2 regions of the uncultured Imperialibacter sp. genome follow, and region 2 is predicted to be linked to the other one. Evidence: riboswitches for the same ligand, from Rfam matches in the RefSeq annotation. Region 2 holds a riboswitch; the other holds the start of a gene.
The links. A riboswitch is a leader RNA that binds a small molecule or an ion and turns the genes downstream of it on or off. The one in region 2 is predicted to bind S-adenosylmethionine.

Region 1: linked by a shared signal. The riboswitch ahead of AAC052_RS11765 (O-acetylhomoserine aminocarboxypropyltransferase/cysteine synthase) and the one ahead of AAC052_RS01130 (homocysteine S-methyltransferase family protein) in region 2 are both predicted to bind S-adenosylmethionine.

The regions. Positions count from the first base shown of each region.
Region 1 covers NZ_CAXBCJ010000007.1:119,356-130,388, reverse strand. The annotation lists gene AAC052_RS11785 (hypothetical protein) at 1-1,305, opposite strand, end outside; gene prmA (50S ribosomal protein L11 methyltransferase) at 1,380-2,219, opposite strand; gene AAC052_RS11775 (DUF6150 family protein) at 2,249-2,593, opposite strand; gene tpiA (triose-phosphate isomerase) at 2,594-3,358, opposite strand; SAM riboswitch class I at 3,567-3,675, shown strand; gene AAC052_RS11765 (O-acetylhomoserine aminocarboxypropyltransferase/cysteine synthase) at 3,928-5,235, shown strand; gene metX (homoserine O-acetyltransferase) at 5,267-6,370, shown strand; gene AAC052_RS11755 (DUF3368 domain-containing protein) at 6,371-6,826, opposite strand; gene AAC052_RS11750 (UPF0175 family protein) at 6,819-7,040, opposite strand; gene AAC052_RS11745 (aminotransferase class I/II-fold pyridoxal phosphate-dependent enzyme) at 7,067-8,521, opposite strand; gene AAC052_RS11740 (DUF4230 domain-containing protein) at 8,547-9,191, opposite strand; gene AAC052_RS11735 (AsmA-like C-terminal region-containing protein) at 9,364-11,033, shown strand, end outside.
Region 2 covers NZ_CAXBCJ010000001.1:237,726-248,758, reverse strand. The annotation lists gene AAC052_RS01160 (TonB-dependent receptor) at 1-2,332, shown strand, start outside; gene AAC052_RS01155 (transmembrane 220 family protein) at 2,335-2,715, shown strand; gene AAC052_RS01150 (phosphatase) at 2,726-3,634, opposite strand; gene AAC052_RS01145 (response regulator transcription factor) at 3,677-4,279, opposite strand; gene AAC052_RS01140 (hypothetical protein) at 4,230-4,919, opposite strand; gene AAC052_RS01135 (sensor histidine kinase) at 4,985-7,201, opposite strand; SAM riboswitch class I at 7,272-7,403, shown strand; gene AAC052_RS01130 (homocysteine S-methyltransferase family protein) at 7,507-8,517, shown strand; gene metH (methionine synthase) at 8,623-11,033, shown strand, end outside.

The DNA of each region.
Region 1 (11,033 bases), on a different contig from region 2:
CTGAGGGTGGAAGATCGAATCACCGTTGTGGTAAATGGTGACCATTGCCCTGTCCGACGTTATCAGGGAGTCCTCGAAGGCGTACTTGACGCCCCTTGCTGTGAAAGAACGGCCGAAGTCGTCTCTGATATTGAGCACAGACTGTCGCTTAAGGGCGGATGTGCCGTAAAATTTATTTCCTATGATGGAAAATCCCCCGGTATATGTAGCATTTGGGGCTTTAAGTTTTAAAGTGATGTCGGCATAGTAGGAAGTAAACTGAGGAAAATACAGCTCCTCTTTGTCGGTTCTCTGATAGCTCTTAAAGTCGAAAATTCCCTCTGCTTCTCCATCAAACCAGGCAGGGAAGCTGAGGCTGACCTTCTCCGCACTTATTCTTGGTTTCGTGATTTCAAAGCTGTAATCAGTAAAGGTAACTGAGGCGGCTTCCGCACCATTTGCTTCGCCGGGCCAGTTAAATTTACCCCCGGTGCCCACAAACACTTTGTCGTGGATGACAACCGAGCCCGACGTGTTTTGGATGCCGACGGAGTCATAGGGTGTTACTAACCTGAAATTCACATTGTTGAGTTTTATCACAGGCCCACTCACTTCGGGAAGTAGTGCTTGACTAACTACCTCTGCCACAAAAGCATCAGCAACCGGCTCAGGCTCGGCTACCGGGTCGTTACCCCATCCTGAGTCATTGCCCCATCCGCTATTAGAGGGTGTGCCCCAACCATCGTTGCTGCTGTCGGACGTTCCCCAGCCGCTATCTGCCGGGATTTCCTCTTCGATCGGGGGCTCCTCAGCAGGCAATACATAGGCCGGCTCTGCCTCGTCCAATTCAAAGCCATAAGTGCCTCCCTCGGCATATAGTTTGAAGTATTTGGTGTAGTACAAAGCCCTTCGGGCAAAAAATTGATTGAGCATGAGCAAAAACTCGCTGTACTCCTTGTTGCGATAGGTGTCGACTACCTGATTGTTGATCTTGAGAAGATTTGTGAGCTCGGTGGAGCTGATATTTTCCTTTTGAATGGCGTAGGCTATGTAGGCACCGAAGAACTCGAAATATGGGTAGGTGCGCATTCTCCGATCCCGCATTTTGACGGCGATATCAATAATAATTTTCTTCTGGTCGGCATTGATCTGACCCGAATTCCACACGGTGACAAAGTCAGCGGCGATCTTGGCCGCACCTTCATTGTCAATCTGTCTTATACCGTTTGATAAATCTTGCCCGAATGTGTTAGGGTCAGTGGAAAAGGTAAACTGTTGAGCCCATAGATGTGAGGACAGCAATAGCAATATTGCTAAGAATCTCATTTTTAGAGATAACCGTTCCCTTAAAAACACCTGCATAACTTCAAAGGTAACGAAAAATGAGGGCCTGTTACTATCTATTCAACCGCCTTTTTTTCGAAAGCAGCAGCCACCCACTTCTCTCGCACCCTATGGGTGGTCTTGCTGAGGCCAAGTGACGAGGCTTTTTCCTCAATTACTGGTAGGTCAGTTTCGTAGAAGCCGCTTAGGTACAGCTTGCTGCCTTCCGGAAGCACAGCGGCATAGTCTGACATTTCTTCCAGCAACACATTTCGATTGATATTGGCGATGGCCAGGTCGTAAGAAGGGTTCTTTTTTACTTCCTTTACAGTGCCTAGCTGGATTTTGATATTACTGCAATCGTTAATAGCGATGTTTTCCATGCCGTTTTCTATACACCATTCGTCGATGTCGCTGGCGTCGATGTGCGCAGCACCGAGTTTGGCCGCTAAAATGGCCAATATGCCGGTGCCAGTACCAAAATCAAACACCGACTTTCCCTTTAGGTCGCTATCAAGAAGCAACTCCATCATGAGATAGGTGGTGGAATGGTGCCCTGTGCCGAACGACATTTTTGGGTTGATAACGATTTCCAACGGAAAAGATGGGTCGGGTTTATGAAAAGAAGCCCTGACCCTGCAGCGACTTGGGATTTCGATGGGGTGGTAGTTTGTTTCCCAGCTTTGGTTCCAATTCTCCTTTGGAATCTTTACAGTTTCGTAGCTGGCGATGCCAAGGAAAGAATACTTCTGAATAATTTCTTTGACGTCAGCCTCTTGGAAGCTCCCTTCCAAAATGTAGGCATTAAACCCCTCGTCAGTTTCCTCAAAGGTGTCAAAGCCAATTTCTCCCAGCTCGGCTATGAGGATATCTGCAAGATCCCTGGAGGTCTTAATTTGCAATTCGATAAAGTCCATAGTTGACCTGGATTAGGGTGGTTAACTGCCTATCTGCAGCCGGCAAATGATTCGGTATCAGTGAAATTAACAGAAAAGTGTTGCTGGCCTTTTTCTTTGACATAATATATCGTGAAGTCGGCCAGGCCCCGGTTTTTGGTGAAGTACCAAATCCCCTGCCTGTCAGCAAAAACCCTGCTGCTCTCCTTGAAAATCAATATGTCGGCAAAAGCTTCGTTTTCATCTTCAAAAACCAGGTAGTCAGCCCTTCTTCTGTCTGTTTCCACGTATATGGCACCATAAACACCACAGAAATCCTGATCTGCAGCAACCATTGGTTCGTCAACGGAAGAAAGGCTTAGACTAATTAAACCGAGGAAAACGAAAATGTTCATTTACTTCATTGCTTTTACAATGTCGACAAAGTCACGTGACTTCAGAGAAGCGCCACCGATCAGTCCGCCATCCACGTCGGGCTGGGCAAAAATCTCGACTGCATTGTCCGGCTTCACACTGCCGCCGTATTGTATAGTAATCTCTTCGGCAACATTCTTGCCATATTTTCCAGCCAGGTGAGCCCTGATTTCAGCATGCATTTCCTGCGCTTGTGCAGAGGAGGCTGTTTTACCGGTTCCGATAGCCCAAACAGGCTCATAGGCAATCACTACTTTTTGAAGAGCATCTGCTGAAAGATGAAAAAGCGCTTCTGATACCTGCGCAGTTACCAATTTAATATGATCGTTGGCTTCACGCACTTCCAGCTTCTCTCCGCAGCAGTAAATAGGAGTCATGCCAGCTGCAAGCACCGCATCAACCTTTTTTGCAAAAAGAGCATCTGTTTCTCCAAAGTATTCTCTTCGCTCGCTGTGGCCTATGATGACAAACTGAGTGCCGACAGACTTGAGCATCGAAACAGACGTTTCGCCTGTGTAAGCACCTGACGCATGTTCGCTACAGTTTTGGGCACCAAGCATTACGTTTTTACTTCCTGTCAAAAGTTTGCTGATAGAGTTTAAATGAACAAAAGGGGTACATAAAACCACCTGCACGTCGCTGGTCACTTCATCCTTCACCATGTTAACCACCTCGGAAGTTAGCTGATGTCCTTCTTCCAGGTTCTTATTCATTTTCCAGTTTCCTGCTACAATCTTCTTTCTCATGATTTTCATTTTAATCGGGCCCAAATATAGCTGAATATGAATATTTAGAAGACCGCATTTGAGTTAATTGTCAGGAGAGCACAAAATAAAATGCTTCATTTTCGAGGCTATACCTTCAAAATCAGCGCTCAGGAAATTTTCTACAAAATGTTTGGAAACATAATTCGCCGTATCTACGTTTGTGCCTTCAAGTCAATTCTTAGCAATTGATTTATAAAGAAGCGTGGAGAGACAGGCTCTATGAAGCGCTAGCAACCGGCCACTCAAGGTGGTAAGGTGCTAAATCCTGATCCGCCGGTTGGCGGAGAATATAAATTGAGAGCAAAATGAAAAATCAGGAATCTCTTCTAGCGACAGTCGCTATCTCATCGCACGGCCGGTCATCGGCTCACACATTTCATGTATTAAATTTTTCAATCAGGGCGGCTTTTGCCTGCTGTTGTTGCTGTATGTGCTGCTAGGCGCTTTTGCCTTTGTCGCTTAGCAGCAAACGACGGACTATTGGCCAGGGAGCCAACCCGTTACAGGCAATTTTTTAATTCAACTTCAATTTAAAAACACCATATAATATGTCACAATTAAGATTTGAAACACTGCAATTACATGCAGGTCAGGAAGTAGATTCAGCCACACAGTCGAGGGCGGTGCCTATTTATCAAACCACCTCCTATACATTCAAAAACTCTGAGCATGGTGCCAACCTGTTTGCCCTGAAAGAATTTGGGAACATCTACACACGGATCATGAATCCGACAACGGATGTTTTCGAGAAGAGAATAGCGGCCCTCGAAGGTGGTGTTGCTGCAGTGGCAACAGCATCGGGCCAGGCCGCACAGCTTTTGGCCTTGCACAACATTTTGGAAGCAGGCCAAAACCTGGTATCTACCAACCACTTGTACGGAGGCACTTATAATCAGTTCAAAGTTGCCTTCAAGAGGTTGGGGATTGACGTGAGGTTTGTAGAAAATGACTCACCGGCCGAGTTTGAAAAGCTAATCGACAAAAATACCAGAGCCCTCTACCTTGAAACGATAGGCAATCCGGAATTCAATATCCCTGATTTTGAAGCGATAGCAGCAGTAGCGAAGAAGCATAATATTCCTTTGGTGGTTGACAACACCTTTGGCGCCGGTGGCTATCTGTTTCGACCGTTGGAGCACGGAGCGAACGTGGTGGTTGAATCTGCCACCAAGTGGATAGGCGGTCATGGCACAAGTATAGGAGGAATCATCGTTGACGGAGGAAACTTCAACTGGGGCAATGGAAAGTTCAAGCAGTTTTCGGAGCCATCTGAAGGGTATCATGGGTTGAACTTCTGGGAAGTGTTTGGTGAAGGAAACCCACTGGGGCTGCCCAACATTGCCTTTGCTATCCGAACCAGGGTGGAAGGTTTACGTGACCTCGGCCCGGCCATAAGCCCATTCAATTCTTTCCTTTTGCTCCAGGGCATTGAGACACTTTCTCTAAGACTAGACAGAACCGTGCAGAACGCCCTTGAGTTGGCGCAATGGCTGGAGAAACATCCTCTGGTTGAAAGCGTGAACTACCCGGGACTTGCTAGCAGCAAATACCACGCATTGGCCAAGAAATACCTGAAAAGAGGCTTTGGTGGTGTGTTGTCATTCAAAGTCAAAGGAGGTAAGGCCAACGCAGAAAAGTTTGTCGATTCATTGAAACTCGTGAGCCACCTGGCCAACGTGGGTGACTCGAAAACCCTGATTATTCACCCGGCGTCGACGACGCACCAACAGTTGAGCGAGCAGGAGCAGCTAAAAGCTGGGGTTGACCCTAATTTGTTGCGACTGTCGGCTGGTACCGAGCATGTAGATGACATTAAAGCAGACTTGATACAGGCTTTTGACCAGCTTAAAAAGTAAATTTTAGTTAATTATATATACAGGTTAATTGATGACTTACCTCCCGGCTATACATCCAATGGCCGGGAGGAATTTTAACCCAAAAGAAGAGGACTTAGTGAAAATAACCGAGGAATTATACAGATCGACCCAGCCATTGAAACTTGAGTCCGGTCGGGAATTGACAGAGTACCATTTGCACTATACGACATTTGGTAAGCTAAACCCCGAAAGGAACAACGTTGTGTGGGTATGTCATGCACTTACGGGCAATTCTAATCCTTCAGAGTGGTGGCCAGGGTTGTTTGGGCCCGGTAAAGTGTATGATCCTGAGAAGTTTTTTGTGATATGTGCCAATATGCTGGGGAGTTGCTACGGCTCAACCAATGCACTCGATAAAAACCCTTCGACAGCCAAGCCCTACTTTCACGATTTTCCCACGCCCACCAATAGAGACATAGTTGGCGCTTTTATTCAATTAAGAAAATCCCTCGGCTTTGAAAAAGTCCACACCCTCATTGGCGGCTCTATGGGAGGGCAGCAAGCACTGGAGTGGGCCATTATTGAGCCTGACGTGTTCGAGAACCTCATCGGGGTTTCCACCAACGCCCACCATTCACCCTGGGGCATTGCTTTCAACGAGTCGCAGAGGATGGCGATTGCGAACGACGCTACCTTTAAAGAAAGTAAACCGGATGCAGGACTTGAGGGAATGAAGACTGCCAGAACAATCGCCCTGCTTTCGTACAGGCACTACCTCACCTACCAAAGAACCCAGGAGGAGGACACAACAGAGAAAACGGATGACTATTTGGCGTCGAGTTATCAGCAGTACCAGGGAGAAAAGCTGAAGAAGCGTTTCAATGCCTATAGCTACTGGAGGCTATCAAAAGCGATGGATTCACATAACGTAGGCAGAGGCAGAGGCAGCATAGAGAAAGCACTTTCACAGATAAAAGCCAACTCACACTTTGTTGGCATCAGGTCCGACATTTTGTTTCCAATAGATGAGCAGGTGTTTTTGGCCTCTCATGTCGACGATGCCTCGCTGGATATCATCGATTCGCTCTATGGGCACGATGGCTTTCTTATAGAATGGGAAGCCATTGGCGCTTCTATTGAGAAGTTTTATAAGAGGGTGATGGTGGCGGTGTAGCTATGCTTCTCCTGCCTCTATCAAAAGCTGCCTGACGACGTGTGTGGAAAATCGGAATTTGTGTTCTGAAAGCTGATCCACCATCTCACGCACACTTGGAATAATCTTTTTATCTTTTGCGAGGAGGAGGACTCTTATTGATCCTATAATTTCCAGGCCCAGGTCGGTGGCAACTTTCCTTCCTTTCCGCTCGTCAAGGATTAGAATTGAACCAGGTGTTTTTAGAGCAAGCGAAATTGAACTTGCTTCTCCCAAATCGAGCGTTTCAAGAATGCTATGACTAAACGGGGGCGGCGCTGATTTGACCTTTATCCATTCAGGTACAGCATAGCCAAACTCTGAGAGAACCTGCTCAGTAATGATCACCTCATGAAATAACTTTTGAAGGATGTCTAGCCTGTCAATTCGTTGATAAGCAATTAGACAGCTTGTGTCGGAGATAATAATCTCAGCCATTGGGAAACGGCTTCTTCAGGTCATCTGCTGTTTCTCCGAAAATCGACACTCCGTAGTTGCCAACGGTTTCAATAAATTCTCGTTTGGAGATGCCAACAAAGGTGGCAGCCTGGCCAGATGACAATATCCCTTTTTCGAAGAGTGATGAAGCAACGATCATTTTGACTTCTTTCTCGTCGGTTTCTTCCGGAAGATTGAGCGTAATTGTTTTCATGTAAGACAAATATAATGCAAAATCGACTAAACGGATCTCAACAGTGCCTTCTCCCCCAATTCTCTCAGTACCATCAGTAAAAAGTCAATATCGGCTTTTGTCCTTCTGTAATTATTGCAGTTGATGCGCAAAGCGGGCCTGTTATCAATACGGGTACCAGCAAAAAAGATACGCCCATCTTCTTCAATCAGTTCAAGTATCCGCTCGTTTACTGCGTCAACTCTTGCCTGGTTACTTTTTATTCCATCGTTCTCCGACACATAACGGAAGGTAGCTATCGACAAATTGGCCGGCCCCAGCATTTCGAAATCTTCGGAGGCATTCACTAGCCCCTGGAAATACCTCACTACCGCAATATCATTCTCGATTGCTAGTCGCAATTTTTTCGCCCCGTAGGCTTTGAACGTCATCCATACCTTGAGCGCTTTAAAATCTTTGGTGAGCTGTAGCGTCAAATCCATCAGGTCTTCTCGCTCCGTTTTTTTCGAACCGCCCCGAAGGTAGTCGGGCACCAGGCTGAAGGTGTTTTTGAGGTGCTCTTTTTTTCTCACAATAACAGCGGCCACCTGGAAGGGCACATAGAGCCATTTATGTGGGTTCACAAGAACGGCATCAGCCTCGCTCATGCCCCTGAAAAGATGACCAGCAACAGCGGTGCCAGCCGCAGGGCCGCCGTAGGCAGCGTCTACCATGTACCACAATTTATATTTTTTGGCAAGTGTTGCGAGTTCATTGAGCTTGTCGATGGCGCCATTGTTGGTGGAGCCCGCAATGCCAATTACACCAATAGGCAATAAGCCTTCGTTCAGGTCTTTCTGAACGGCTTCTTCCATCAAATCAACCCTTACCTGAAACTGATCGTCGACGGGGATTTTCCGAAGGTATTCTTTTCCCATGCCCAGCAGGTCCATGGCCTTGTCGAAGCTGGAGTGACCCTGATTAGAAACATAGACCGTCATAGGTTTTTGGCCATAAAGGCCCTTCTCAGAAAGAGAAGCAGGCCCCATCACTTTTCGCATCACAGCCAGGTGCAGGAAGTTACCTTCCGAACCTCCACTCACCAGCACGCCTGCGCTGTCATCAGGATAACCCATGAACTGGCAGAGCCATTTGATGACTATTTTCTCCATTTCGGAGTTGGCGGGGGCGTTGTGCCACTTCAGGTTGTTTTGGTTCAACCCAGCTTTTAGAAATTCAGCAAGCATGCCAACCTGATTGCCTCCGCCTGTGATGTACCCGTAGTAGTTGGGGCTCGGGTTGAAGTTCGACATCTCGAAAACGTCGGAGCCAACACTGGCCAGCAGCGACTCCATAGGCGTTTCTTCCTCTGGCAGCGTTTCATTGAATCGCTCCTGAATTTGCGCTGGTGTATAGTTGTGATAGATTTTGGAAGCTCGGAGGTGCTTTAACCAGTCGAAGTAAATGGATACCGCTTGCTCGGTGTATTGGCGGAATTCTTTTTCCTGAAAGTCTAGATTCATTTGATGTAGAGAGTTTTCAACAGGCTTAGTTTAAGCGGATAACGTCCTCCTCTTTGAAATAAATGATTACAGGCCGGGACGCAACTTTATTGAGAAGCGGCAAGAGAATTTTGTAAGCCATTTCCTCTGCCTCCTCAAGGATACCACCCTCGAGGGCAGATTTCATCATCTGAGCCTCTGCCTGAGCGTAAGCAGTGTCAATAAACTGGTTGAACTCTTTGTCTTCCAGACCAATGCCCCTTTTTAAGTCGTAAAACCTGCTTTTGCTGTGGTCAATTTTGTGGTAGCAAAGCTCCGGTTTTGGTAGTTGAATCACCAGCGTGTCTCCGTCGATAATGTCCGATGTCGTCACTTTCAAAAGATCGATGCATGCTACTGCCTCTCCGGCGGCAATCAGCACCGCCCTTGAGTCGCCACCGTCCTGAATTCTGAAAATGCCCAGATCCAGGTAGCGCTTGCTAAGCCTCTCTATTTCCACTACATCCTGCATCCGGTACTTCACCAGCTCCAGCTTGCCCAAAGCTTCGATTTCTTTCAGCAGCAACTGGTGTCGCTGGTTCACTGTGGTTGGCTCAACAAACAACCCACTGTTGAACCACAGTACTACCCCGCCGACCAGCAAGAGCGCCCATAGCAGTATTCTGAAGATTATTTTGGGTGTAAAGATCATTGTTTGCGAAAATTATAAAATCAATAGATGCTGATGCATAAACATCATAAATAAATCATCCCCTCGTTATTATCATTCAGCATTCTAAATTGTTAATTTGCATCTAATTACTTCAAACGAAAACGTAATATATACGGGTAATTGTCCTTTCCGAATTTAAAATCACTCAGCCATGAAAAAGTTTCTATTGATTGTTGGTGGATTCATTGTAGTCGTGCTTTTGGCGGCAGCCATACTGCCGGTCATCTATAAAGATGATATTAAGGCGGCGCTCGACGATGCAATTGCAGAGAATGTTAACGCCAAAGTGTATTTTGATGAGTCACGGTTCGGCCTTACACTTTTTAAAAACTTTCCCAATTTAACTGTAACACTCGGTGGCCTGGGGGTGGTTGGCATTGATGAGTTTAAGAAGGACACTCTTGCTGCAGTTGACCAGGTCGACGTGGTGGTCAACATCATGTCTGTGATCAACGGCAACTACCGTATCAGCGGCTTGTACCTCAACGAGCCAAATATTTACGTGAAGGTGCTGGCCAATGGCAAAGCCAATTATGATATCGCCAAGCCCTCTGAGGAACCAGTTGCCGAAGAAGCTCCAACAGAAAGTGGCGATGTTCAGTTTGGCATCGACAAATGGGAAATCAAAAATGGCAACATCGTTTATGATGACGCCACGATACCTTTCTACATGGCAATGAAAGGAATGAACCACACTGGAAGCGGCGACTTTACGCTGGAGGTGTTTGATATGGGCACCTACACAGAAATAGAAAATTTAGTTGTTTCCTACGACGGCGTAGAATATATGTCTGATAAAAGGCTCAAAGCCGACATGGCGCTGAATATGGACTTGGGCCAAATGAAATTTACCTTCAAAGACAACGTGGTGTCGCTCAACGATTTCGGACTCAACTTTGACGGGTATTTTGCCATGCCAGAGGAGGGATACGACATGGACATTAGTTTTTCGTCGCCTGAGAACAGCTTCAAGTCGTTGTTGTCGCTTGTGCCTGGTATGTACAGTGATAGCTTCACCGGGCTGACAGCCTCTGGCGACACCCAGTTCAGCGGGTTTGTTAAAGGCATCTACAACGACACTCAAATGCCAGCATTCAACTTCGGCATGAAGGTAATCGACGGTAATTTCAAATATCCCGAACTGCCCTCAGCAGTCAGCAATGTGAATGTTGATATGTTGATCGACTGTGCTGATGGCAACATAGACAATACGCTGGTTGACATCAAGCAATTTCATCTTGACTTCGGCAATAATCCCGTTGATGCTAAACTGACTATCAAAAACCTGGTGAACTATGACATGGTAGCCGACATTCAGGCAAAACTGAATCTAGGTGAGCTGGCCACTATGTTCCCTATGGAAGGTCTTGAGATGAAGGGTATTTTTAGTATGAATGCCAAATCTCAGGGCGTTTATGACAGCATTGCCAACACGATTCCGACAATTGATATGGAAATGGGGCTGGCCGATGGTTTCATCAAATATGCGGAGTATCCGATACCGATGGAACAGATGAATATGCATACTACCATCAAAAACGAAAGCGGCAAGATGGCTGAAACGGTGGTGCTGATGGACAAATTCACTATGTTGGTAGATGGCGAAAAGCTTGAATCAACACTAAGGTTTGAAAACCTGGATGACTATACCTGGGATTTGGCAGTAAATGGCGGTATTGACCTAGAGAAAATCATGCAAATCTTTCCAATGGAGGGCATGGAGCTGAAAGGCAAAATCGCTGCCAACATGCAGACGAAAGGTAAAATGTCGGATGTAGATGCCGAGAGATACGACAAGCTGGCCACCAGCGGAGGGATGAC
Region 2 (11,033 bases):
AATGAGTGTCGGCACGGCCGTTTCCGCCAGGCAGCTGACTCAAACGGTTAGAGGAACGGTTGTAGACAACACAACAAAAGAGCCACTGGCAGGTGCTTCGGTAGCGCTTCTTCCATTGGCGGGTGGTGTGGGTACGTCAACAAACGAGTTTGGGGAGTTTGAGATAAAGGATGTGCCAGTCGGTCGACAGTCCATACAAATTACCTACACAGGTTATAAGTCCGATATTGTAAGAGAGCTACTCGTAGTGTCGGGAAAGCAGAATGTGGTGCATGTGACATTGGAACAGTCCCCAATGGAATTGGAAGAGGTGAAGGTATCTGCAGCTTCCGACATACAGGAGTTTGAACAAATGAGCAAGGTTGATATCACGGCCGAGCAGTTTCAACGCATTGCTGCCAACTACCTCGATCCGGCCAGGGTGGTAATGAGTAGCCCCTCAGTAGCCAACACCAACGACCAAAATAATGCAGTGTCGGTGCGTGGTAATTCACCCATTGCCAACACATGGCGACTGGAGGGGGTTGAAATTGTGAACCCCAACCACCTGGCCAATGCCGGGACAATAAGCGACCGCCCGACCCAAAATGGTGGGGGCGTGAACGTGCTGAGTACACAAATGCTCGACAAATCTTCTTTCCTGATGGGCTATATGCCGGCAGGATACGGCAATGCCATTGGTGGCATTTTCGACATGAACCTGCGCAGAGGGAATAACCAACGGCAGGAGTATACTGCTCAGGCAAGCCTCATCGGGCTCGATTTTGCCGCTGAAGGGCCGTTCAAAAAGGGTGGCTCAGCGTCCTACCTGGTCAATTATCGTTATTCATTCACTGGCATTCTTGCTTTAATGGGTGTCGACTTCGGAGGAGAAACGATCAAATTTCAAGACCTTTCGTTCAATGTGTCGCTGCCGGAAACACCTATTGGCAAGGTAACTCTGTTTGGAGTGAATGGGTGGAATAGTAATGTATATCGGAGGCCGAAAGGGAGACCTACTGTTGAAAAGGAATTGTCGGACATCGACTATGCTTCATCTATTTATGCCTATGGTATCACGCAGGAGGCTACACTTGGAGGCAAAAACAGTTGGAGGAATGTTTTGGTGTATTCTTCAACGACGACCGAAAGAGACCAAATAACTCATGAATTGAATGATCCATCGCTCACTTTGTCTACTAAGGACAACGAACAGGTAGCAAAGCTATCTTTTGCTTCAAGCGTAATGACCAGATGGGGGGATCGCATAACCTCCAAGGCGGGCGTAAGGGGAACTGCCTACCAATGGGGCATTGATCGCTTTGGACCTGACTCTTACGACCAAACATTTAATGGCGTCCAACTACCAGATTTTAACTTAGACATCAAAAGCTTGCTTCTGCAGCCATTTGTAAGCGGTAACTTTGCCATAGGCTCGAAAGTTGATCTTGATCTCGGTTTAAATTCCTCCTGGTTTGGGTATACCAAAGAGTTTTTGCTGGAGCCCAGGGCTAACCTGGAAGTAAGAATGGCACCAAAGACATCCTTCTCCTTCAGAAGCGGTATTTATAGCCAGGTGCTATCACCCTATGCCTATTATACAGCCACCTCTTTTCCAGCGTCGGGACAGCCAGTCACTTTATCAGACCGGGGGAATCCAGGTCTTCGATATGTCAAATCCTGGTCGAGCGAAATCGGCTGGACTCAAAAGATAGGTAATTCTTCTACTTTGGGTGCGACTGCCTTTTACCAATCGTTATATGATCTCCCTAATTCATACGATGGCTACTATGACTATTTCAATTATATGAACTATGACGGCACTTATCCACTTGATGTGCTTGCTTCGGGGGGAAGGGGAAGAGTATATGGAGTCAGTCTGGAGCATCGGCAGCAAATAGTGAACGGGTTTTACATTTGGTGGGGTGGTTCAATGTATCGCTCCGAATACCAGGATTTATTTGGGAAATACAGGGCGTCTAATTTTGATGGTAGATACAGTGTTAATGCCACTTTTGGAAAAGAATGGATGACAACGAAGAAAAACGGCATTGAAAGACTGTTCGGGGTTAATTCGAGAATGCTTTATCAGGGAAGTTTTCTACAGCAGGGGCCAGATGGAATAGGCGGAATTTTCTACGCAAACCGACTTGGCGATTATTTCAGAGTCGATATGCGGGTGCAGTGGACCAGATTCAAGAAAGGTCATACACAAATGTTTGCGATAGATATTCAGAATTTACTGAATACTGAAAACCCATCATATTATTATTTTGATACAGTCCAAAACAGACAAGTGCTGATGACCCAGCTTGGAATGATACCAGTATTAGTTTACCGAATAGATTTTTGATCATGACAAAGAAAGTAATTCACGGAATTCTCGCTGCCCTTTTTGTGGTTTTTACCTACGTGCAGTTCAACGATCCAGACCCTGAAAGATGGGTAACATTGTACGGCATGGTAGCCGGATTGAGCCTGTTACATGGTTTTTGGAAGCCGCTGCCGTATGTGACCGTGGCGCTGATGGGACTATGCCTGATATGGGCGCTCACACTTATTCCCGGTATGCTGGAATGGTTCGCCTCAGATGATAAGTCGGAAATGCTGGGGCACATGATGGACGATAAGCCCTATATAGAGCAAACCCGGGAGCTGGGTGGGTTGTTAATTGCCTCAGCCGCCTTGTTCTACCTTTGGTGGAGCTCAAGGCCTAAAAAGGAAGAACAAGCCTGATTGTACCAACTCACCAGCTTGACTTCACAATGTAGGGAGCTATGCGGTGCTTGTTTTTTTCAAAAAGGTAGTGCATAACGCCGTCTTTCAGTCCCACATCCGGCACTATGATGTATCGGGCGTGGGCTGCTCTCATGGCTCCCAAATAGATTTCTGAAGCCGGAATGATCACATCGGCCCGGTCGTGATTTAGCTGAAGCTTGAAAATGCGCTCTTCAAGTGTAAGCTGAGATAGTCTTTCAACAACTTCCTGAGCTTTTTCATAGCTTAGCTTCTTGCCTTTCTTAATGCCAGATAGCTCAAATATTTTGGAGATGTTTCCGCCTGTGCCAAGAGCGGTGATTTTTTGTGAACGAGTCGGAATTTTCTCTTCAATCCAGGTCTCCATTTCCTTCCAGACTTCTGGCGAGTCTTTTTTGTCGAGCCTCCTGACCCCACCCAGCCGGAACGACCTTGATGCTACTTTTTCTTTTTGCAAATAAACGTTCAGTTCTGTGCTTCCACCGCCCACATCGATGTGTAAAAAAGGAGCATCGGTGATATGAATGTTGACTGCCCGGTTGACCAGCTCTGCCTCCGTGTCTCCTTCGATAATGGTTATTTCCAGCCCTGTTTCTTCTTTTACTATTTTCTTCAGCTCTTCCCCATTGCTTGCTTCACGCATGGCAGAGGTGGCGCAGGCCATGTAATCATCTACCTCGTACAAGTCAATGAAAAGCTTGAAGGCTTTCATTAGCTTGATAAACTTGAGGCTGGTTTTCTCACTTATTTGGCCCTGGGAAAACACATCATGACCCAGGCGCAGTGGAAAGCGGATGTACTCAAGCTTTTTGAAGACCACATCGTTGTCATATTCGATCACGTTAGTGACCTGCATTCTAATGGCATTGGAGCCAATATCTACGGCAGCTAGTTTCACGCTGCGAAATTAGAAGAATTCCGATTAGGAAGCGCCGCCCGGCTAAATTATCCCTTCTCTAATGGCAAATTTTACCAGCCCAACGGTGGTGGTGTTCAGCTTGCGGCGAATGTTGTTTTTATGCTTTTCGACTGTTAGATGGGAAATAAAAAGCTGAGTGGCAATTTCTTCCGCACTATACTCCATGGCAATGAGGCGCACGATTTCAATTTCCCGTTTGCTAAGTAAAATACCCTCTCTGTGACCAGATGGCATCTTCATAGTTTGTGCAGGAAAGTACTTTTTTCCGTTTGCAATCATTGTCACAGCCTCCATGAAATCTTTTACGTCGGCAGTTTTCAAAATATAGCCATCAGCGCCAGCCTCTATCATTCCAGCGATATCTGCAGGGTCGTCCGACATGCTTAAGGCCAGCACTTTAATTGAGGGGAAGTCCTTTTTGATAGATTCTGTTGCCTTTATGCCGTCAATGGCCGGCATTTTTACATCCATTAACACCAGCCCGGGCTGCAATTCTTCTACGGCCTTCAACACATCAAGCCCATTTCTGCAGGTAGCCAGCACCTCATAACCTCCTTTTCCTGTTAAAAGTGAGCTAATACTTTCTCTGAAAATTTCGTGGTCGTCGGCTATTACTATCGTCATCTTTCGTCTCAGTCACACCAATTACTAACCTTTCACCTAAGCGGGTTGTTTCATGGGATATGATTTCCAGTGATGAAGATTGCTGTATTTCTTCAACAACCAAAGAATAAATGGAAGATTCATTCACTCTCATACCCGAGGTAGTTATCGAGAGTTGAAAGGGAGTTGTAGCCAGAACGAAGAGACTTGTTTGCCCGGCCTCACTGTGACTGCTGTCACTCACCAATGAATGGATACTCGTTAGAAGTAAAAGACTGTCTTTAAACGATAAATTGCATTGCCCTTTTACGATGGTTAGTTCTATACTTTTATTATTCTTGAGATTGAACTGAGTCACATACAACGATACGTGGTCGATGAATTTGTTGGTGATAAGCTCGCTAAGAGTTGTTTTAATACGAGGAAGGGTAATAGCTGGGGTTGGAAGGGAGGGGAGGCCAGGATTATTTTCAAGAGTTGTCAATTGATAAACGTCCTCTACGAAGTTTTTTCCAGGCAGCACTATTGCGTGCAGCTTAGGGTTGGGCTGTGAGCTTTTTTTTAAAGATTTAAGTTTCCTTCTTAGCCGTAAGCCGCTTGCTAGCAGGTAAGTGTAGCCGCCAATCAGCAATCCGGACACAGCAACGATCACGAAATTCATACGTGTAATTTTCCGTCAATTACACGCTTTTGGCAAAGGAAATAAATACCCTAAAACGGGTAATTTTAAGTTAGTTGATTGACCACAATTGGCACCTCGATAAAATAAGTGCACCCTCTACCTTTTGATGACTCCACAGAAAGTTTAGCGTGCAGCGCTTCTGCCCGATCCCTGATATTGTCCGTGCCAATACCGTTCATTACCTTGTTGGGATCAAACCCAACGCCATCATCTTCGGTGGTAATGTGAATGGTATCATCCTCCTGATGAATTTGAATACTTAATTCACTGGCCTTTGCATGCTTCAGACAGTTGCTTATAATCTCTTGAAGCATCCGGAATAAGTGTGTTTCTGCTTCTGGGTTCAATGTGTATTCATCCCGGTCGCAATAGAAATTGAGCTTTAGGTTTGTGCTTTCCTCTACCTGACGGCTTAAGTCCTTGAGCGCTTCCACCAAACCGTATTTCTGAAGTGCTCCAGCCATCAAATTGTGAGATATTTTCCTAACCTCATCGGCCGACTTTTCCGCAAGCATTACAGCCCGGTTATTGGCTGAGCCACCTTTTACATCACTTTGCAAGCTGATTTTGAGGGCCGCCAGCATACCGCCCAGCCCATCGTGAAGCTCTCTTGCCATTCGCTTCCGTTCTTCTTCCTGGCCTTTTAGCAGCGACTCTATCCTCGTTATTTCAGATTCCTTCAGCAGCTGTTTGATTTTCTGATCGAATACAAGCTTTTCCTTTTCAGCCAGAAAAAGATCCGCCTGGTGTTTCTTTCGCTGCAGGTAAAAGAAGCCAAAACCCCAGCCAATGATGAAAATAACGCTAATGATGTAGATGATTCTCTCAGTCTCCGTTTGAGCTATTTTTTGTGCCTGGAGCTCATTGTCTTTGGCCAGCAGGGCTATTTCGTTGTCCTTCTTCTCCGATTCATATTTCTTCTCCAGTTCTTCAATCCTTTTTTTCGTTTCTTCACTTCTTAAAGTGTCTTTCAGGGCTATTAACCTGGTTTGGATGTCGAGGGCAGCTTTGTAATTTTTTCTGGCCTGATAGTGATCGAACAATGTTTTGGCAGCCTCTTCTTCCAACACGGGACTCACCTCCCTGGCCATATCGTAGCCTTTCAGTATGTATTCTTCGGCTTCCGCCCGGCCAAGAAGCGACAGTATCGAGCCAGTATTGTAGTAGGCCGAAGGGATGCCGTATTTGTCGTTGGCTTCCAATTTGCTTTGGAGGGCCAGTTCATGATAATGAAGGGCACTATCGAGGTTGCCTAAATCACGGTACACGTTGCCAAGGTTATTCTCCGACATTCCGATTTCCATTCGATTTCCGAGCGTCTTTCTAATGTCAAGCGACTTTTTGAAATAAAAAGCTGCGGAGTCGAAGTCTTTCTGCCGGGCTTTGTTGGTGCCGATGTTGTTGTACGCCATTGCCATGCTTTGCTTGATGCCCATGGCTTCAGCCTCCTTGATAGCCTTGTGATAAGAGGCTTCCGATTTGTCAAATTGCTCAAGCCTTGAGTAAATCACTCCCATATTGATGTACGAAGACATCAGGCCTCTCCGGTCGTTCAGTTCTTCTTTTATTTTCACCGATTTCAGGTGATATACCACCGCCTCTTCATACTCGCCTTTTTGAGCCAGCACATTTCCAATATTCATAAAAGCGATTGCCTGAAGCGTAGCGGTATCGGTAACGTCGAGAGCCGTTTTGTAAAAGAACAGGGCCGAATCCAGCTCTCCAAGGTTTCTTTTGGCGTTGCCGACACCGTTTATAGCGGAGGCATATTTGCTTGTTTCTCCGGCTTGAGAAAAATAGCTGGAAGCCTTTTTGTAAGCGGAGATGGCGGAAGGAAAGTCCCCACTTTGCCTGTTCAGGTTGCCGAGGTTAAGGTAGGCACCTCCAAGGCCGCTGAGGTCTTTTGTTTTTTGGTAGGCGAGAATGGTTTGTTCAATAAAATAGCTCGCCGAGTCTAATTTTCCCTGACTGTTATAATATACCGAGAGGTTGTTGAGCCCCTGTGCGAGGCCTTTGCTCAGCGATTCCTTTCCCGCTAAGTTGATTTGGAGTTGTGCATAATTTTTTGCCTCATCTGGTGAAAATTTGATGGTTTCTATAAAAAGGGAATTGTACAAGTCCGACTTAACTTCGGCGGAAGAGGCCTGTGACAGGGCAGCTTTTAAGGAATCAAGTGGCGTAAGGGTCTGGTTTTTAGCAGATAGTGGAATGGTTGGCGAAAATGAAATCGAAATAATTAAAATAATCAGTTGGCGGCGCATATAGTCAAAATTTAAGCTCAGTTTAAATATGCAAATATTTTTAGTTATGCCAATTGTGGTATATTTGCACCTCTTATCAAGAAAGACTGAGGGATGGGCCCTTTGAAGTCTTGGCAACCTTCCACCTCCCTGGGGAATAGGTGCCAACTCCCACTTGGAAAATGTAATGTGTAAAGCATTATTCATCCGAGACAGATAAGCGTAATCCTTCCTTTGGATACCTTTCCTGATAAGAGAATTAATGTGGCTGGTAAAGTGTTCTATGCTTTCGCTGGAATATTTCAAACCAAAACAAAAACACTTTTATGAATATAGAAGAAATCTTAAAGGAAAGAATTCTTGTGCTTGACGGTGCCATGGGTACCATGATTCAGCGCTACAACCTGGAAGAAAAAGATTTCAGGAATGAGGCACTCAAGGATCATCATATCCCCTTGAAGGGAAACAGTGATTTACTCAATATCACCAGGCCCGATGTAATCAAGACTATTCACAAGAAATACTTCGAAGCAGGAGCCGACATAGCAGAAACTAACACCTTTACTGGTACATCCATCGCTCAGGCTGACTATGCTTTGGAGCATATGGTATATGACATCAACTTCCAGGGGGCAAGGCTTGCCAGGGAGGCTGCCGACGAAGCAACCGCTCTTGATCCCTCAAAACCAAGGTTCGTCGCTGGCTCCATAGGGCCAACCAACAGGACCGCCTCACTGTCTCCGGATGTAAACAACCCCGGTTACCGGGCCATCGATTTCGACGGATTGAAGGATGCCTACAAAGAACAGTTGCGTGCATTGATGGACGGCGGTGTTGATATTATACTGGTAGAAACAATTTTTGATACCCTGAATGCCAAGGCCGCTCTTTTTGCCATCGAGGAAGTGTTTGAGGAAAGAGGAGTGAGGCTGCCTATCATGGTGTCCGGCACTATTACTGACGCCAGTGGCCGCACCCTGTCAGGGCAGACGACGGAAGCGTTTTTGATCTCCATGGAGCATATGCCATTGATGAGTGTTGGTCTTAATTGCGCCCTTGGAGCAGCTCAGCTGAGGCCTTATCTGCAAATTATGTCTGAGAAATCCACTTTCAACGTAAGCGCTCACCCCAATGCCGGGTTGCCTAATGAATTTGGGCAGTATGACCAAACGCCGGAGCAAATGGCTGCGCAAATTGAGGAGTTTTTGAAGGAAGGTATGATCAACGTAATCGGCGGTTGTTGTGGCACCACTCCAGACCACATCAAGTTAATTGCCGAAACGGCAGCGAAGTATCAGCCAAGGAAGGTGGGCTCACTCCAAGCTGTTACTAGCTAGCCGGTTTTTGAATGAAGTCAAATAGAAATTAGTATCCAGACAGCAACGAACCCGAAATCGCCATCCGATAAGGGCTCGGAGGATTTTTACAACAGAAACTAACAGATGTCAAGTAAAGTCGAAGAAACTGTGGACGGTGGAATTGCCGCCAACAACCCTCGCCCACTCAAGCTCAGTGGCCTGGAACCCCTCATTATCAATCAGGAGACGAACTTTGTGAATATTGGCGAGCGGACTAACGTAACCGGTAGCAAGAAGTTCGCACGATTGATCCTGGAGGGTAACTATGAAGAGGCTGTTAGCATAGCCCTGGAGCAAGTACAAAACGGCGCACAAATCGTCGATATCAATATGGATGAGGGCATGCTCGATGGCGAAAAGGCCATGGTGACCTTCGTCAACCTACTGGCTGCCGAGCCGGAGATCGCCAGAGTGCCGTTTATGATTGACTCTTCTAAGTGGCATATTATTGAAGCTGGACTAAAATGCTTGCAAGGCAAGGGTATTGTTAATTCCATTAGCTTGAAAGCAGGCGAGAAGGAGTTCCTTGATCAGGCTAAAAAGGTAAAACGTTACGGTGCCGCCGTGGTAGTAATGGCTTTCGACGAGGATGGTCAGGCCGACTCCTACGAGCGCCGTATTGAAATTTGTGAGCGTTGTTACCGTCTTTTGGTCGATAAAATTAATTTTCCTCCTGAAGATATCATTTTTGACCCCAATGTGTTTCCTGTCGCCACGGGCATGGACGAGCATAACAACAATGCGCTCGATTTTTTCAGGGCCACCAAATGGATCAAAGAGAACCTGCCTCATGCCCGGGTAAGCGGTGGTATTAGTAACGTTTCCTTCTCATTCAGAGGCAATGACTCGGTTCGTGAAGCCATGCATACTGTGTTTCTTTATCATGGCATCAAGCACGGCCTTGATATGGGCATCGTAAATGCCGGACAGATTGAAGTCTACGATGAGATTCCCAAAGACCTTTTAGAGAGAGTAGAAGACGTGCTGCTTAACCGCAGACCAGATGCCACCGAAAGAATGCTGGAGTTTGCCGAGACAGTGAAGTCGAAAGGCAAAGTGAAAGTGGTGGACGATGCATGGCGGAAGGGCAGTGTTGAGGAGAGATTAAGCCATGCACTGGTAAAAGGAATTGTTGAGTTTGTGGAGGCCGATACAGAAGAGGCTCGGGCCAAGTACCAAAGCCCCTTGAAAGTAATTGAAGGGCCTTTGATGGCAGGTATGAATATCGTGGGCGATCTTTTTGGCGAAGGGAAAATGTTTCTTCCCCAGGTGGTGAAAAGTGCCAGAGTAATGAAAAAGTCGGTGGCCTACCTGATTCCTTTCATGGAAGAAGAGAAAAGAAGAACAGGAAATACGTCCTCTAATGCAAAAATACTTCTTGCCACGGTGAAGGGCGACGTTCACGACATCGGTAAGAACATAGTAGGTGTGGTGCTGGCTTGTAACAACTTCGACATTGTCGACCTGGGTGTGATGGTGCCAGCCGAAAAAATCCTGGAAGCTGCTGTTCGTGAAAAGGCCGATGTGATTGGCCTCAGTGGTTTGATTACGCCATCACTCGACGAAATGGTGCATGTGGCCAAAGAAATGGAGAGAATGGGAATGAAAACACCATTGCTTATTGGTGGGGCTACCACCTCCCGTATTCACACAGCAGTAAAAATTGCTCCCAACTACTCAGGGCCGGTGGTTCACGTGCTCGATGCATCCAAAAGTGTGCCCGTAGCCAGCGAGCTCATAAGTCCGGATACGAGAGAAGCTTTTGCCAGTAAAATTCGAAAGGAATATGACGAAGCAAGAACAGACCACGCTGGCAGGCAGAAGGAGAAGAACTACATTTCGATAGCTGAAGCGAGAAAGAAAAAGGCACCTGTCAATTGGGATGATTTTGTACCGAAGAAACCAAATGCACTGGGCGTTAGTGTATTCAAGAATTATTCTCTCGAAGAGATAAGGCCCTACATCGACTGGACGCCATTTTTCTCTACCTGGATGCTGAAAGGGAAATATCCGGCTATTTTTGACAATGAAGTAGTGGGCGAAGAGGCCAGAAAGCTCTACAACGATGCCAATGCCATGCTTGACGAGATCATAGCTAAAGGCTCTCTGAAGGCCCATGGCATCGTTGGCTTGTTTCCAGCTACAGCGGTTGATCATGAAGATGTGAGGATTTTGGATGAGTCAGGAAAAGAGCTTACCACGTTCCATTTCCTTCGCCAGCAGGGCAAAAAGGCAGCAACGGTGCCCAACCTGAGCCTGGCCGATTTTGTTGCGCCGGCAGAGACTGGCAAGCAAGACTATATGGGAGGATTCGCAGTGACAGCCGGCGACGGGCTCGACGTTATCGTCAAGAAATACGAAGCGGATCAGGATGACTACAATAGCATCATGGCCAAAGCGCTTGCTGATCGGTTGGCTGAGGCTTTTGCAGAATTGCTTCATGAAAAAGTAAGGAAGGAGCTATGGGGCTATTCACCAGATGAAAAACTAGATAC